Regions from separate parts of the Shewanella sp. 30m-14 genome, predicted to be linked through region 1. Evidence: riboswitches for the same ligand, from Rfam matches in the RefSeq annotation. Region 1 holds a riboswitch; the other holds the start of a gene.

The links. Region 1 has a riboswitch for lysine ahead of ACVBIU_RS09245 (Na+/H+ antiporter NhaC family protein). Riboswitches for the same ligand answer to the same signal wherever they lie in the genome.
Region 2: linked by a shared signal. The riboswitch ahead of lysC (lysine-sensitive aspartokinase 3) and the one ahead of ACVBIU_RS09245 (Na+/H+ antiporter NhaC family protein) in region 1 are both predicted to bind lysine.

What each region holds. Positions count from the first base shown of each region.
Region 1 is NZ_JBRILW010000010.1:6,992-15,690, forward strand. Features, by position in the region: gene ACVBIU_RS09230 (DUF3137 domain-containing protein) at 1-241, opposite strand, end outside; gene ACVBIU_RS09235 (thymidine kinase) at 490-1,068, opposite strand; gene ACVBIU_RS09240 (M3 family metallopeptidase) at 1,448-3,580, shown strand; gene ACVBIU_RS09245 (Na+/H+ antiporter NhaC family protein) at 3,725-5,305, opposite strand; lysine riboswitch at 5,384-5,605, opposite strand; gene ACVBIU_RS09250 (electron transfer flavoprotein subunit alpha/FixB family protein) at 5,802-6,725, opposite strand; gene ACVBIU_RS09255 (electron transfer flavoprotein subunit beta/FixA family protein) at 6,725-7,474, opposite strand; gene ACVBIU_RS09260 (H-NS histone family protein) at 7,818-8,210, shown strand; gene ACVBIU_RS09265 (amidohydrolase family protein) at 8,368-8,699, shown strand, end outside.
Region 2 is NZ_JBRILW010000004.1:71,131-79,829, reverse strand. Features, by position in the region: gene ACVBIU_RS04365 (rhombosortase-dependent M36 family metallopeptidase) at 1-3,610, shown strand, start outside; gene ACVBIU_RS04360 (hypothetical protein) at 3,708-4,232, opposite strand; gene ACVBIU_RS04355 (succinylglutamate desuccinylase/aspartoacylase family protein) at 4,323-5,429, opposite strand; gene lysC (lysine-sensitive aspartokinase 3) at 5,535-6,932, opposite strand; lysine riboswitch at 7,078-7,261, opposite strand; gene ACVBIU_RS04345 (DUF3293 domain-containing protein) at 7,375-7,803, opposite strand; gene arcA (two-component system response regulator ArcA) at 8,366-8,699, shown strand, end outside.

The DNA.
Region 1 (8,699 bases):
ACTTGGCTACGGGCTCAACTTGTTCATACCAGAGGCGCATAAATATCAAGACGATACACAAGACACAAGCGCTAACTAGTAACCACTTAACAGAGTGCGTTATCTTATCGCGGTAATCCAACGGTCCAGGATGCTGTTTAACTTGAGTGATGACCTCGAGCAGATCATCTTGAGAGATAGCGGCATCAACATCACTGCGTAACTTGGCAATGTGCTTGGCAACTATTTGGTTATGCTGCATTAAAATCCTTGTACAACCACAGACTTGGCAATAAAAAAGAGACGCATTATGCAGAATAAAAGCTAAAATTACAGCGGCTTAAATCACTATTTACAAAGTAGATACAGAATGAGTATTTTATAAAATATAAAACGCGTTACGGCGAGGTCCAGGGGTTGGTAAGGACTAACCTTGTGTAGGTTTTACTCATAAAAAAAGCCAACACTTTAACAGCGTCAGCCTTTTTTATTGTCTAAAAGCAGGACGAGTTAGTCCCAGAGAAACTCTCTAAAGTGCTTACGACAAACAGACTCATAACTCTCATTACCACCAATAGCAACCTGCTCACCTTCACGCATGGGTTTGCCATTGCCATCTAGGCGCACCACCATATTGGCTTTACGGCCGCAGTGACAAATGGTTTTAAGTTCTACAAGCTTGTCTGCCCAGGCGAGTAAATACTGACTGCCGCTAAACAACTCGCCTTGGAAATCTGTTTTAAGGCCATAACACAGCACGGGAATATCGAGTATGTCGACCACGTAGGTTAATTGCTTAACCTGCTCTTTGCTTAAGAATTGTGACTCATCAATCAAGATGCAGTGTAAAGTCTGCGCTTCATGACTAGTGCGTATCATGTCACTCAGGTTGTCATTACTACCAAAAACCTGAGCGTCCGTTTCAATACCAATTCGCGATGCAACTTTACCGACACCATATCGATCGTCAATTGACGCTGTCATCACTAAGGTATGCATTCCGCGTTCACGGTAATTATAAGAAGACTGCAATAACGAAGTTGATTTACCCGCATTCATCGCTGAGTAATAGAAATAGAGCTGCGCCAAACTAAGATCCTTAAAGGTGAATTCGCCGCTAGTTTATCACTATTTTCGATAAAAAATCATCTTAACAATATTGATTCAGTGAGTCGTGTCGCGAATAAAATAAGCCTTAACGCTCCCCGATAAAGCGCTCTACTTTTAAGCAACTTTAGCGGCTAATACTTACATTTCGCTTTAAACAGTTTGTTTTCACTACTTATTACATTTAAACGATGTAAAAAGCCGCTACAGGCAACGAATCACTCACTGTTCCAATATGTGACAAACACAACAAAACTCACACAAAATCCTGCACTGAAGCACAAAATCACTCAAATTAAGACACGTTTAATACGCAAATATTAGATTAGAAGCACAATTATAATAAAGGAAGTACAAATCTATGCATAAGACACTCATTGCAGCGGCTATTACCGCAACCTTAGCCTTGAGCGCTTGCTCGACCACATCAACTCAAAATAGCTCTGCGCCGATGGTGCAAACTCAAAATCCATTTCTACAAGCAAGTCAGCTTCAGTATGAAACCCCTGACTTTAGCAAGATCAATGATGAGCACTTTCAGCCAGCATTAGAACTTGGGATCAAAGACCATTATCAAGAAGTGTTAGCCATTGCTAACAACTCTGACGCTGCGACGTTTGAAAATACCATCATAGCGCTTGAAAAAAGTGGTGAGCTACTGACCCGTACATCAAAGGTGTTCTACAACTTAGCCGGTACAGACAGCAACCCAACACTACGTAAAGTGCAGGGTGAAATGGCGCCCAAGATGGCCGCTCACTCAGATAACATCAATTTGAATCCAGCATTATTCGCTCGCATCGAAACACTCTATAACCAGCGCGAAAGCTTAGGATTATCAGCCGAAGAAAATCGTTTAGTTGAGGTTTACTATAAGCGCTTTGTGCGCGCAGGCGCCAAGCTAACAGAAACCCAAAAACAGCAGATCAGAGTGCTGAACGAAGAGCAATCAACGCTAACCAATGAGTTTGCTCAACGTTTAATGCGTCTAACCAAAGAAATTGCAGTGGTTGTTGACTCAAAAGAGCAACTTGCAGGTTTATCTGATAGCGCCGTTAAAGCGGCTGCTAGCGATGCAGAAGCGAGCGGACATGCTGGAAAATATCAGTTAAATATCACCAATACCACGCGCCAGCCAGTACTGACTCAATTACAAGATAGAGAGCTACGCCAGCAAGTTTGGCAAGCATCTGCTAACCGTGGCCTTGAAGGGGAAAATGAAACGGCTTCATTAGTTGCCCGTCTCGCTCAACTTCGTGCCGAGCGCGCTGCGCTGTTAGGCTTTAATAGCTGGGCTGAATATCGCCTAGCACCACAGATGGCTAAAACGCCGGAAGCGGTTTACAAGATGTTCGGCTCTATGGTGCCTGCAGTGGTAAACAATACCGAAAAAGAAGCGGCAGACATCCAAGCGATGATCAATAAGACTGGCGGTAATTTTGAGTTGGCACCATGGGATTGGGCTTACTACGCAGAATTAGTACGCAAAGAAAAGTACGATTTAGATGAAAGTGCCATTCGCCCGTACTTTGAGTTTGACAGAGTACTAGAAGATGGCGTGTTCTTTACCTTAAAAGCGCTTTATGGCGTGAGCTTAACTCCGCGTCCCGATCTTCCTGTTTATCATGAGGATGTGAAAGCCTACGAAATGTTTGATGAAGATGGCACAAGTATCGCAATCTTCTACGCCGACTACTTCTCTCGTGAAGGTAAGCGCGGCGGAGCATGGATGAGCTCATTTGTTACCCAGTCAGAGCTACTTAACCAAAAGCCTGTTGTGGTTAACGTGATGAATATTAAAAAAGCGCCTAAAGGCGAGCCAACTTTTGTTAGCTACGATGAAGTCACCACCATGTTCCATGAAATGGGACACGGTACTCACGGCATGTTCTCTAAAGTGGTTTACCCTACACTTTCAGGCACGTCTGTATCACGAGATTTCGTTGAATTTCCATCCACATTTGAAGAAGATTGGGCAGCTCACCCTAAAGTGTTAGCCAACTATGCAAAACACTATGAAACTGGTGAGCCCATTCCTGAAGAGTTGCTAAGCAAACTTCTTAAGTCTCGTAGCTTTAACCAAGGCTTTGATACCTTAGAATATATGTCTGCTGCGCTGGTTGATTTAGAGTGGCACTCACTTAACGCGGATGCACCACTACAAGATGTGGCCAGCTTTGAAGCGGCAGCGCTTAAGAAGCACGGCGTAGATTTACCTGCTGTGCCGCCACGCTATAAGTCGACTTACTTTGCTCACGCCTTCCCGGGCGGATACTCTGCAAGTTATTACGCTTACATGTGGAGTGAGATTTTAGCTGCTGATGCGTTTGCCTACGTGCAAACACAAGGTGGCTTAAATCGTGAAATTGGCATGAAGTTTAGAAAGACTATCCGCGAAGTCGGTAATACCGTTGCGCCTATGGATGCCTACAAAGCCTTTAGAGGTCAAGAACCGACGACTGATGCATTGCTAGAGCGACGTGGCTTAAACTAAGCGCTATTGCGCTACAGAGGTCATACGCTGCCAGCTAAATTGGTTAGCCTAAAAACAAAAAATCCGCTCTAACTAGAGCGGATTTTTTATGGTTCTAATTTATCGAGGTGCAGCTTGCGCATATCTCAATAAGGGCTATTACCTTTATTGCTTACATTGAGAATCAGGTGAACATGCCTTGATCCGTAGCACAATAATACTGATCACAAACAATACGCTACAAGCGATTAAGCCCGCAGTAACCGATTCAGTAAAGCCGAGCACTAAGTAACCCACAATGCTGATCCCCGCAACAATTAATGCGTAAGGCAATTGCGTCATAACATGGTCAATATGGTGGCAGTTCGCTCCGGTTGACGACAAAATAGTGGTATCAGAAATAGGAGAGCAATGGTCTCCAAATACCGCACCCGCAAGCACTGAAGATAGCATTGGCAACATCATGCCAGTGTGACTTCCCATCGCCATATCGGCTGCAATTGGCAGCATAATACCAAAGGTACCCCAGCTGGTGCCGGTTGAAAATGCAGTCAAACCTGCAAGAATAAAGAGCACTGCAGGAAGCATCGCAAATGGAATGTTACCCGTTGCCAAGCTCGCCATGTACTTACCGGTTTCAATCTGTCCAATCACACCCGCAATGGTCCAAGCAAACAGTAAGATATAGATTGCAGGCAGCATAGACTTAGCGCCTTCAAACAGGCCTTTAGCAATCATAGACTTAGCCACGCCTTGATAGATGACTAATGCAAGCGTTACAACTAAGCCAAGCAAAGCACCAAAGAATAGCGATGAACCTACATCGGTATTTTCAAATGCACCAATTAGACTAAATTCTATGCCTTTAGCCGCTAATGCATCCCCACCACTGCTTACCATGAAGTAGAAAGTGGCAAAAACTAACACTGTGATTGGCAGGAATAAGCCAATAATCTTACCCGTATCCGCTTCTGGTAAACCAGAGTTAGCCCCAGGCGGTAACCCTTTAGACTCGTCGTATAAGTGGCCTTTTTGTGCGTTCAGCTCTTGCTGACGCATTGGGCCAATATCTAATCCCATTAACGCAACACAAAGCAGCAGTAACAATGCAAAGATCGCGTAGAAGTTCATCGGGATCATCTGTACGAATATGCTCAAATGCCCTGTATCGGCAAATCCATGTGCGGTTAGAATGCCGCCAATCAAGGCGATGATATAAGCCCCCCAACTTGATACAGGTGAAATAACGCAAATAGGCGCGGCTGTAGAATCAAGTAAGTAGGCTAACTTAGTACGTGAAATGTAATACCTGTCGGTGAGTGGTCGTGCGACACTACCAACAACTAAACTGTTGAAGTAATCGTCAATGAAAACCACACAACCTAAAAACATGGTGAGTAGCTTAGCATCGCGCTTATTACGAATATGAGTACGAGCCCAATCAGCAAAGGCTCTTGCTGAACCACTTACCGTGATCAACGCAGTGATCATACCCAGTACCACTAAGAAACCTAAAATATATAGGTTCCAACTATTTAAAGCACCATCGTCCCATACGAGAGACAGCACTTTAGTACTTAAATATTGACCCGTTTGCATTACAGAAAAATCGGTAAGCAGTAATGCTCCCAACAAAATCCCAAAACCCAAAGAGAGCAAAACACGACGCGTGAGCATCGCCAGTACGATGGCCACTACCGGAGGTAGCAGCGATAAAGCCGAATCGGCATAGCTTATAATTGTCATTTTTAATTTCTTCGCTAAATACGAATGGAGGCCGACTGAACTGGTGGGATATAGCAGTAGATATCTGATTACACCTGTCCTATCAGTAGCGCTCCATAGCCATATTAATGGTTCGTCATTAATATAAAAATTCTTATCTTCCAGATAAGAAATACTATGGCAGTGCTGTACCTATTTGGTTACAGCCCCAGCAACTAGCCCCGATATGCTATGTCACTTCGGCACTAAATCCTTTCTCGATAGATCAGCGGTATCACCCTACTTATCGATACTAATATTTAATGCACCTCTACTTCTCAGGACGCAATTTAAGGCTAGCTCAAAAAGCGTGACGGACATAAAAACATAAGCGGCTTTAGAGATGCTACTCTAAAGCCGCTTATCGTGACACAGATCACTAACAATACCCAGTACAACTCACAGCTATTAACAGTTTACCAAACTATTAAATACAATTGACCTTGCTGTAGCAGTAATAGGTTATACCAAGTTCCATTTACAGCAGTGCGATTAATTTTGGCACAGCTTCAAAAAGATCGGCTTCAAGACCATAATCTGCCACTTGGAAAATCGGAGCTTCTGGATCTTTGTTGATAGCAACAATCACCTTTGAATCCTTCATGCCAGCCAAGTGCTGAATCGCGCCTGAAATACCCACAGCAATGTATAAATCTGGCGCAACAATTTTACCGGTTTGGCCTACTTGTAAGTCGTTTGGTACGTAGCCTGCATCAACTGCCGCACGAGATGCGCCAAGCGCGCCACCTAACTTATCAGCCAGTTGCTCTAAAATAGCGAAGTTTTCACTATTTCCTAGCGCGCGGCCACCCGACACCACTACCGATGCACTGCCAAGCTCTGGACGCTCAGATTCCGTTAGGCTTTGAGTCACAAACTCTACCTGCGAAGCAAACTCTGGTGATAGTGTCACCAATCCAGCACTGCCGTCTGCAGCAACCGCGTCAAACGCGCTTGAGCGAACCGTCATGACTTTCTTGTCATCTAAACTTTGTACCGTCGCAAGGGCGTTACCCGCATAAACTGGACGAACAAAGGTGTCAGAACTCACCACTTCTATCACTTCAGAAAGCTGAGATACATCGAGTAACGCAGCAACGCGCGGCAACACATCTTTACCAAAGCTTGAAGCTGCAGCGAGTACATGTTCATAATCAGATGCGATGCTTATCATCAAGTCTGACACATTGTCCGCGAGGTGATTGGCGTATGACCCTGAGTCTGCAACCAAGACATTTCGCACACCAGCTAACTTTTGTGCTTCGCTTGCCACAGCACCACAGTTATGGCCAACGACTAATACGTCGATGTCGCCACCAATTGCCTGAGCACAGGCAACGACTTTAGCGGTATCCAGCTTTAGACTGGCGTTATCGTGTTCTGCTAATACTAAAATTGCCATTAGATCACCTTCGCTTCATTCTTTAACTTTTCAACCAACTCCTCGACAGACGCAACCATGACTCCACCACTGCGCTGGGCAGGTGGTGTGACTTTAACAATTGTCTGATGAGATTTAAGCGTGACGTCAAGATCTGCCGGCGTCAGAGTTTCAAGCGGTTTGCGCTTGGCTTTCATAATATTGGGTAACTTGGCATAACGCGGCTCATTCAGACGAAGGTCAGCGGTAACCACTGCTGGCAATGAAACGTTAACGGTCTGTAGACCACCATCAATTTCACGCGTCACAACGAGCTTATCGCCATCAAGTTTCACTTCTGAGGCAAACGTTGCTTGCGGCATTTTAGCGATAGCGGCAAGCATCTGACCTGTTTGGTTGTTATCACCGTCAATCGATTGCTTACCAAGAATAACCAGCTGTGCTTGCTCTTTTTGCTGCACGGCATGAATAAGCTTAGCGATTGATAACGGAACCAAGTCTTCATCGGTTTCAATATGGATTGCACGATCGGCGCCCAATGCAAGTGCGGTTCTTAACTGCTCTTGCGATGCTTTAGGGCCAACACTTAATACGACAATTTCAGAGGCGCTTCCGGCTTCCTTTAAACGAACGGCTTCTTCAACGGCAATCTCACAAAAAGGGTTAATGGCCATTTTTAGGTTTGCGGTATCAACACCAGTATTGTCAGCGTTAACCCTGACTTTTACATTGGCATCGACGACACGTTTAACTGGCACCAATACTTTCATAGGGCTTCCTTCTTACGTCTCTTTTAATGATCGGAATTAAGTAACCTAGCAGCAATATATGCCCAGCAAAGATTACTGAAATTAGGCTCACTTTACGTGCTGTTAACGTTAACGTCAACCGAGTTTCAAACACCTGTTCACTCTAGTTGACACTAGATAACATTTGCTTGTATTAATCAGCATAAAAACATTTATTAACTCGCAATATTAGTCTCATTATTCATATTAACCATATTCGATATAAATAATTCAAAAATAATATTTGCTCCGAAGCTAAATAGTTTCTATTATTTAACTCAATAATCTAATTCCCCATTTCATTCTTAATTGGACCCGAATAATTATGAGCGATTTTCTTGAAATATTGACCCATGGTCGTCGTTTTAAAGCAGCAGTTAAAGAATTATCACTGAATGATTTAAAAGAGCTGTCAGTAAAGTTAGAAAAAATTATTGAAGAGAAAGCTTCTCAACAAGCTGAAGAGCAAGAAGCAATGGCTGAGCGTAATGCCAAAATCGAAGAGATCCGTAAGCAAATGGAAGCTATCGGATTATCTGTTGATGATATTGGTGGAGCAGCAGTGAAAGCCGCTCCTAAGAAGCGTGCTCCTCGCCCAGCTAAATATCAAATTGAAGTTGATGGCGAGATGGTTCAATGGACTGGCCAAGGTCGCATGCCTACCGTATTTAAGAATCAACTTGAAAACGGCCGTACTATGGAAGACTTCTTGATCTAATTTCAAGTCTACCGACTAAAGCCCTGCTATATGCAGGGCTTTTTTGTTTTTACGTTAATAATATTACATTGGTCGTTACAATTGCTGCTTAGTCATTGTTAATAAGTTAGGATACCCTCACCTATTTCCTGTTTATCTAACAATAATAAGTAGAATAATGCGTAAACATATCATCACAACCCCAATCGCTTTACTTAGCTTGTTATGCAGTCACGCTGCGTTTGCTAATGAGCAACTCACTGATAACACCCCAAGACTTACAGCATTAACTCATGCAGAACTGATGCTTGCCCCTGGTAAATCGTTAAAGAATGCCACCTTATTGATTGAAAATAACAAAATTAAGGCTGTTATCAAAAACAACGATATTCCTGAAGATGCTTTTGTTATTGATTTAACGGGACATACAATATATTCAGGCTTTATCGATCCCTTTACTGAATATGCCATTGAGTATGAAAGAGAAGCCCAAGATAAATCGGGGCCTGT
Region 2 (8,699 bases), on a different contig from region 1:
AGTAGCTCAAGCAGTTCTAGTTAATACACATGATCTAGGTCGCGGCCCTATCATTGCAAAATATAAACAAGAAGTTTCTGGAGTAGAAGTATTCAATCGTGAATTTAACATCATGATGGATCGTGACTTTAAACTTGTAGCATCTTCTGGTTATTTTGCGTCAGAAAGAGCAGCTAAATCTGTTTTTTCTGCTCTAAAGAACATTGATGGTGCATTTGGTGATGCAGCTAACTCTATCAGCGCAGCATTTAACGCAATGGGCGGCGACAAAAATGCTATTACGTTAAATGTAAAATCCTCAAATGATAAATATGAAAAATTTGCAGTCGTTAACTCTTCAAACAGCAAAGTAATCGTTGGCGAACCTAGAGCTAAAAAAGTATTTTTCGAACATAAAAACAAAATGGTAGCTGCTCACTACGTAGAAATAGAAACTGGTGAGTTTGACAGCCGTGATTCAGAATATTTTGGCTACGTCATTTCAGCTAAAACGGGTGAAGTGCTATTTAAGAAGAACCTCACTAGCCACGCCGCTGATTTTAATTACCGTGTCTATGCAGATGCAGACGGTAAACCCTGGGACAGCCCACACGGTAATGTTATGCCAGCCCCAGCTGGAAGTGATACTGACGCCTACCTAACAGCTCCTTATCTAGATGCACCAATGGTGTCATTAAAGTCTGGCCCTATCAGTACTAGGGATCCTTGGTTAGCGAGCGATGCAACTTCTACTCAAGGTAACAACGTCACCGCATATGTTGATGCAATTGCACCGCAAGGGCTTTCCAATGGCGATTATCTTGCCGATATAACAAGCAGCAATACATTCGATTACCCATACAATGATAAAGAAGCTGAATATTCAGTAAACAACCGTAAGGCTGCAATTGTTAACCTATTCTTCATGAATAACTATTTACATGATGACTTCTATGACCACGGTTTTGATGAAGTATCAGGTAATGCTCAAGCATCAAACTACGGCCGTGGTGGCGTTGAAGGTGATGCACTAAACGTAGAAGTCCAAGATAACTCAGGCTTTAATAATGCCAATATGAGTACACCTGCCGATGGCGGCTCTCCGCGCATGCAAATGTACCTATGGGAAACAACCCAAGCTGTAAATGGCGTTGATTTTGGTATCGCAGCTACATCCCATACCTCTATTGGTATGTTGGAAAATATTGGTTTTTCAGTATTTGGCCCGGATACATTCAAGGTTTCAGGAAGTGTCGTTCGTATTGATGATGGCTCAACTGTAACCGATGGCGCTGCAGGCACTATTTATGACGGTTGTGAAGCAACAACCAATGCTGCTGATATAACCGGTAATATTGCAATAATCGATCGCGGCGCTTGTGCATTTACCCAAAAAGTTAAACATGCTCAAGATGCTGGCGCCATTGCTGTAATCATCGCGAATAATAAAGATGCTGATGCCGTAATTACTATGGCTGGAGATGATGAAAGCATCACCATTCCTGCCATGATGGTTTCGCAAAATGAAGCGGCGGCTATTTATGCGCTACTAGATGCAAATGAAACAGTGTCGATAGATATGTTCAAAAATGATTTATCCCGTGTTTTCAAGGATAGTTCATGGGATAACGCTATTGTTGCACATGAATGGGGACACTACATCAGTAACCGTTTAGTCGGTAATGGATCGGGTCTAAGCAGTAATCAAGCTCGCTCTATGGGTGAAGGTTTTGGTGACTTCCATGCCCTACTGTTCGGCTCTGACGCTGCGGATAACTTAATCACTGGCAATGAAAACTATGCCGGTGGATATGGTGATACTACTTATGTAGCTAGTTTTGTTAATGGTATTCGTGAGTTCCCATACTCGACTAATATGGAAATCAATCCATCGACCTTCGCTTATGTGGAACGCGACCCAGAAGTTCATGGCTCTGGTGCCGTTTATGCAGCCATGTTATGGGACGCATTCATTGGGCTAGCAAATGATGAGCGACATACTTTTGATGAAGCAAAAGAGCTGATGAAAGGCTACCTTGTTGCTGGTTATAAGATGATGCCTATGGCACCGACCTTTACTGAAGGTCGTGATGCGCTTTTAGCTGCCGCATTTGCAAATGATGAACAGGATTACAAAGTTATTCTCGGTGCCTTTGCTCGTCGTGGTATGGGGCTAGGAGCTAAATCGCCAAGCCGTTTCTCTACCGATCACGCAGGTGTTGTTGAGTCATACAAAACGACCTTATCTGCTTTTGAAGTAGCTGATCACCAGTTAGATACTGATTACGAAGGGTCGACACTAGGCTATTGCTCAAAAGATAGCATTTTAGATAAAGGCGAAACGGGTACAGTTAGTTTCACTATTGAAAATGGTGGAGACAGCCTGTTAACAGACTTAACGGGTACTATCGAAGTCGTCAGTGACCACGATATCACTTTTGCTAATGATGGTAAGGTCAGCTTTGCAGATATCAATTTATTTGCATCCGCTACAAGTGAGCCTATTGAATTTACGCTAAACGAAGCTGGTACGGGAGACGAGTTAGTACTTAAGTTTGTACCAAACCTTGCCGACGGCGTAGAAGCTGATGAGTACACGCTATCAACAACAGTCAATGTTGACTTTGAGACCCGTGAGCTAGTTGGTACCACTCAATATGAAGATTTGAATACACTTTCAAGGCTTAAAGATTTCACCGAAACTGTGATGGTTGGTGGTGATATGGCAAAGGGTACCTTTGGTCTAGATCAGTGGGATGCAACGGATGGCTTTATCTCTGCTACCGGCAATAGCTTTACCTCTGATGTAGGATACCAAACACGTCCAACATCTGTAGGTTACGACGGCGAGTTTACTATTGCTTTCTGGCATTTATATAACTTAGAAGCGGGCTACGATGGAGCTGTTGTTGAAGTCAGTATTAATGGCGGAGATTGGGCTGATGTTACTAAAATGGGCGGAACATTCCTAGGTGATGGCTATACCGATACCGCTCTTGAAGAAACTGAAGCTGCAATTGCCGGACAAGATACTTTCTCAGGCCTAAATTATGGTTGGGAAACCATTAGCTTTGGTGAGTCTTTGAATGGTAACGAAGTCCAGTTCCGCTTCCGTATTGCAACTGACTCAGCTGTAGTGCCTGAACCTGAATTTGGTTTTGCCGCTGGTTGGTATATTGATGACATCACGTTCACGAATACACAAACCAGCATCTTCTCTAATGTTATAGCGGGTGATACATACGCCTGTGACAACCGTCTTCCAACCGTGACAGCAAGTGCTAGCGCAACAAGCGTAGATGAAGGTGAAGCTGTAACGCTGTCTTCTAAAGTTGTTGATCCTAACGCTGCAGATAGCCATACCTATAGCTGGAAGCAGCTCTCAGGAACGAGTGTAGAACTCATTGATGCAGACAAAGCCGTTGCGACCTTCAATGCACCTATGGTTGAAGAGAACGAAACTCTTGAGTTTGAAGTCACTGTCAACGATGGTACAGCTGATGTAACTAGTAAAGTTAGCGTTAAGGTTGAAGATGAAGTTGAAATCAACATTGTCGATACTAGCGGTGGCTCATTAGGTTGGTTATCACTAATACTACTTCCGCTTGCTGGACTTCGTCGCCGCAAATAACGCTTTTAGCGACATAAGATAGTGCTGTAAAAATGTACTTCACAATAAAAAGCCATAACGAAAGTTATGGCTTTTTTATTCTGCTTTATTCGTCGTTTTAATAGTACTCAGCCTTGCTACGCCCGCTATAATCGATTTCTATTTCGACCAGGATCAGCTTTTCATGCCCCTTAAGCATTAGGTATAGCTCGTATAAATCAGCATTGTTATCTACAGGCGTTAGACGGTAAGTTTCAGAGGCAATAGTTTCAATTGTAAAGGACGGCTCTACAAAATTGACAGTTTGCTTACTTTGCACAACAAAGCTGCCTTTAAGTACACCAGATTCCGACATATTCGGGTTAAACACAGCTGTGCCTGTAACTAACCGGGGGGTGTCAGCAGTATATTTATCACCGTTTAATAAGTAACTTCTACCATTTGGCTTCAATGTTTCAGTTTGTCGTTTTAATGAGGATGTTACTAAAGGTTCTGCCGCAACGTCAGCAATTAAATTCGCATTGGAATTGGCGTTAGTATCTTCATTGCTAGGATTAACCCCTAGAGTTGTTACCGGAGTTGCTTTATCTGCAGTACAACCGGCACCTAGACACAATAGTGCCAGTAAGGGGATTAGTCTCATAAGATTGCTCCAAATAAAATCTTTATATGTACTTGCTCTTTGATTTGTACATTATCATAACATTAGACATTTTGAAGATTTTAGAATGATTTAAATCTCAAACAGGTTGGTCATCACCTTATAAAGTTCAGTGCCTTGGTACACAGAAGCTGAGGCAAAATGTAGGATAGGTACACAATCTTGCTGAAGGCTAAGCGGAGTTAACTCTTTATCTGTGCCATATAGATCCAGCCTTAATATATTTGCCAATGGACGACCCGCATCAAGCTTTTCACCGAGCACAGCTTGATACTCAACAAGGCCTGCCGTTGGTGCATGAAACTTTTTATAATCTTTCAGGTAACAGCCATACCTTGTCATTTTGGCAGGTTCAACCTTATCACTGACCACACCTCGATGACTTAAATAAGCCAAAATACCCATCGCATCATTGGCCGCATCTTCCATATCGATACGTTCTTGGCTTCCAAGCTCTAAAGTAAACGCCCCAACAGGCACCTTAAAGCTGCGTCCTTGAGACTGTACAAATTCGGTTAATTGCCACCAGGGGCAAAATGCCGCTTCATCCATAGCGCCGCCAAAGTCATTAGGGATCACTAAGCTATAAGGAATAGAAAAGTAAGCCGCTGAAGCCACATCGTATTGTGGGCAATATAGATGTTTACACGATTTAGGCCCTGTATGCAGATCTATCACAATATCAGCTGCATGCGCTAAAGACTGCAAAGTCACCGCAAGGCGCTTTCCAGTTGTCACGCCCCATTCACTGTTTAGATGCAACTGGCAAGACTCTATTAGATGTAAACGAAAGGCTTGAGTAAGCGCCTCATTATCTAAATGAGAATGCTGCAGATACCAACTGGCAACATCAAGGTTATGATCTAAGTATTCGCGGTTCCAATTCACCCCAGTAATAGGGTCGAAACGTCCCAGGGTAAACTCACCGCTTTTCTGATTAATACCTAGAGGGTTGGCTAGCGGCAACAGAGTCACCTCACCTCTTACATCCATTTTTTCTAATCGTTTCATCAACTGAAAAATAACCGCGTTACCCTGCACCTCAGCGCCGTGTACATTGGCTTGAATAAAAACCTTAGGCGCTAATGGGTCTTTGCCTGCCATACGATAAACAGGAACATTCAGTTCCTGTCCTGTCGCCAATTCACCGACTTTCAGGCTCGATTGGGTAAATTCCATAAATTACCGTGTTCCTAGCAATTAGTTTAAATGAGGCTTCAAAGCTTTAGTTTCCACCTCATAGCTTTCAAATATTCAGCTTTCAAACATTTAGTTTTCCAGGCCTTAACTTTCAAATAAGTTTTCATGTAGGGCGCGGATCACATTAGCCGCCTCGGCCTCATCGACCAAAATACACAAGTTATGTGGACTCGCTCCTTGGCAGATCATACGTACATTATAAGTTTCCAGTACTTCAAATACCCTTCGGCACACGCCTGGCGTCGAGGCAATATTGTTGCCAATCACCGCAACCAAGGCTAAACCATCTTCAACACGCACGCGGCAATGCTGCGACAACTCTTGCAATAACGCCTCGCTAAGTAAGCCCTGCCCACTTGAGTCAGAGCCAGTTTTATCTAAGGTTAATGCCACATTGACCTCAGATGTGGTGATTAAATCAACACTGATCTTATGGCGGGCTAAGGTTGCAAATGTTTCAGCCAAGAAGCCTTGCGCATGCAGCATTTGTAAGCTGTGAAGATTAAGTAAAGTTTGATCGCGGCGCACGGCAACGGCGCGGTATACCGGCTCACTTTGTACCGTATGGCGGATCCAAGTGCCGCCCTGTTCAGGAGCCCAGCTTGAGCCAACAAACACCTGAATTTTTTGTCTTACGGCAGGCAATATTGTTGCAGGGTGTAAAACTTTAGCGCCAAAGGTCGCCATCTCAGCGGCTTCATTAAAGCTAATTTCGGCAATCGGACTGGCATTAGGCGCAAGTCTTGGGTCTGTGGTGTAAATGCCGGCTACATCGGTCCAGATCTCAACCGCTGTCGCTTGCAATGCTTCGGCCAGCAATGCGGCTGAATAATCGCTACCACCACGGCCAAGGGTTGTGGTGTTGCCTTCACTATCTGCGCCCACAAAACCTTGAGTCACAATCACTTGCTCTGCAAGTAGTGGCTTAAGATGTGTTTGAGCAAGCTCAGCAATCTGTTCTATTTGGGGTTCGGCGCGGCCATGGTGGCTATCGGTGCGCAGTACTTGACGAACATCAAATGCTGAAGCGTTAGCCCCCTTCTCTCTTAACACTGCAGCAAAAAACACAGATGAGCACATCTCGCCCTGGGATAGGAGTTCATCCATCACGGCTTTGCTACGGGTAAGCTTTAAGCGTTCGCTTAGGGTCGCGATATGGCTCAAGGTACGATCAATTTGAGCCGCCACATCACTTGGGCTGCCTAGCTTATCTAGAATTTGATATTGAATAGAAGCGATCTTTTTAATCAGCGCCTTTGACTCTTCCGCGCTGGTTTCTGCCTGCGTGAGTGCCACTAACTGATTGGTCACGCCACTCGAGGCGCTAACAACTACCACTCGGGTTTGTGGATTAGCAATAATAATATCTGCACAGCGCTGCATGGCGTCATAGTCAGCCACTGAAGTGCCACCAAACTTGGCGACGTTTAACTGTGTTTGCTCTTGCGAGCTTGTAGATAATGAAGCATCGACTAACAACATAGTACTGCCTCCACATTATATAGAGACGGCTGACACTGACTAAATTGGGTATTTTGAATAACTAACATGAATAAGCTCCGAACTAACTTCGTTCGAAGAGCCTGGTGCAATGATATGCACCCCATAAGATGGGGAAACAGCGATCGTCACCAGAAGCTCTCCACCATAAAAAAACATTGGTGACAATCGACAGGATTCAGCCTGCACAACCAACATTCAAGCCTGACCAAATGGCATTGAATATCTCGGCGCTAATCTCCCTCATAAGCCATCATAGGAGTTTGGTCCCCTCCAACTTACTACCTAGTTAGCGCTCCTCTTCTGTACTTACCTTGTATGAAGCAAATTACTTTCGAAAAAGCTGCTTTGTATACAAAATAACAGGTTAAAAAATATCAAAAAATAACCAATTAAGTCAATGGAAATCTTAGATGATTTAATTTCATACCATATCTGGAAGCTCCATGACCCAGTTGACCCGAGGAGAAAATGCGCCCAACAATGTTTCTTGGCAAGGCAACAAGCAAGGAACAAGTTGCAATTGATCCGCTTCAACATAATAAATGGCATTTTGATTAAACTGGCAGCCGAGTTTAATGGCCGAGGCCTTATCGGTTGATATTGCCCAACTCTTTTCCATATGCTTTCTATCTTGAGATGCGCCTATCATTGCTCGGTAGGGAAAGCCCGATCTGTGTATTTCATGTTGAAGTTTTCGGTCTAAAAGACCATTTTGGCAAGGAGTCAGCACGACTCCTTTTGGGTTGTACGCAGTGATGATAGCGAACGATAATTGAGAGGATAAGGTTTGAGTAAACAGAAATTCAGTTTGTTGATAAGTGTGCCAAAGGCTGTCGACTGAGTTGTTCATTGCTAACAAATTCTCCGATTTAGGTGGGATTATTATAGCAAACTCGTTAGCGCTTCCTAGTTACGTGATACAGGTCACACGCGACAAAAATATCAAAACTAATTAAATCAATACTATAGTTTGGAAATAGTGATCTAAATCATATCATCAAGTAATTTTGTTAACATTTCATTTGTTAACAAATGCCTAAAACGAGTACAATAGGGCTTGTTGATTGACTCACGCCGATACATGTAACGAACACATTTTGTTACACATATCTGAAACAGATAGAAGAGTAATCCACACAGCTGTATCAAATGTGATCTATGTTTGATTTAACATTTAAACTTCATAGAAAACGGTCGTTAAGGAACTTTTTCCTACAATTGTTAATCGAAGTTTATACAGTTCACGTTTTTCCATATGTGAGATACCCATACTTTGCTTATCATGCAGTGTGTTGCTGTTTCGAGCCAGTTTTGAAAGCACCTACGTGTATCAGTGATTTATCAGCATAACTAGATGGAGTATAAACTTTATTATACTCATGGTTAGAATTGACAGAGATTAGGTAATTAATATGCAAAACCCGCACATTCTTATTGTTGAAGATGAAGCAGTAACAAGAAACACACTTAGAAGTATTTTTGAAGCAGAAGGATATGTGGTCACTGAAGCCAATGACGGCGCTGAAATGCATAAGGCTATGCAAGACAACAAAGTTAACTTGGTCGTTATGGATATTAACTTACCAGGCAAAAACGGTCTTTTACTAGCTCGTGAACTTCGTGAAATTAATAATATCGGTCTAATCTTCCTAACAGGTCGTGATAACGAAGTTGATAAGATTCTAGGTCTTGAAATTGGTGCTGATGATTATATCACTAAGCCATTCAACCCACGTGAATTGACAA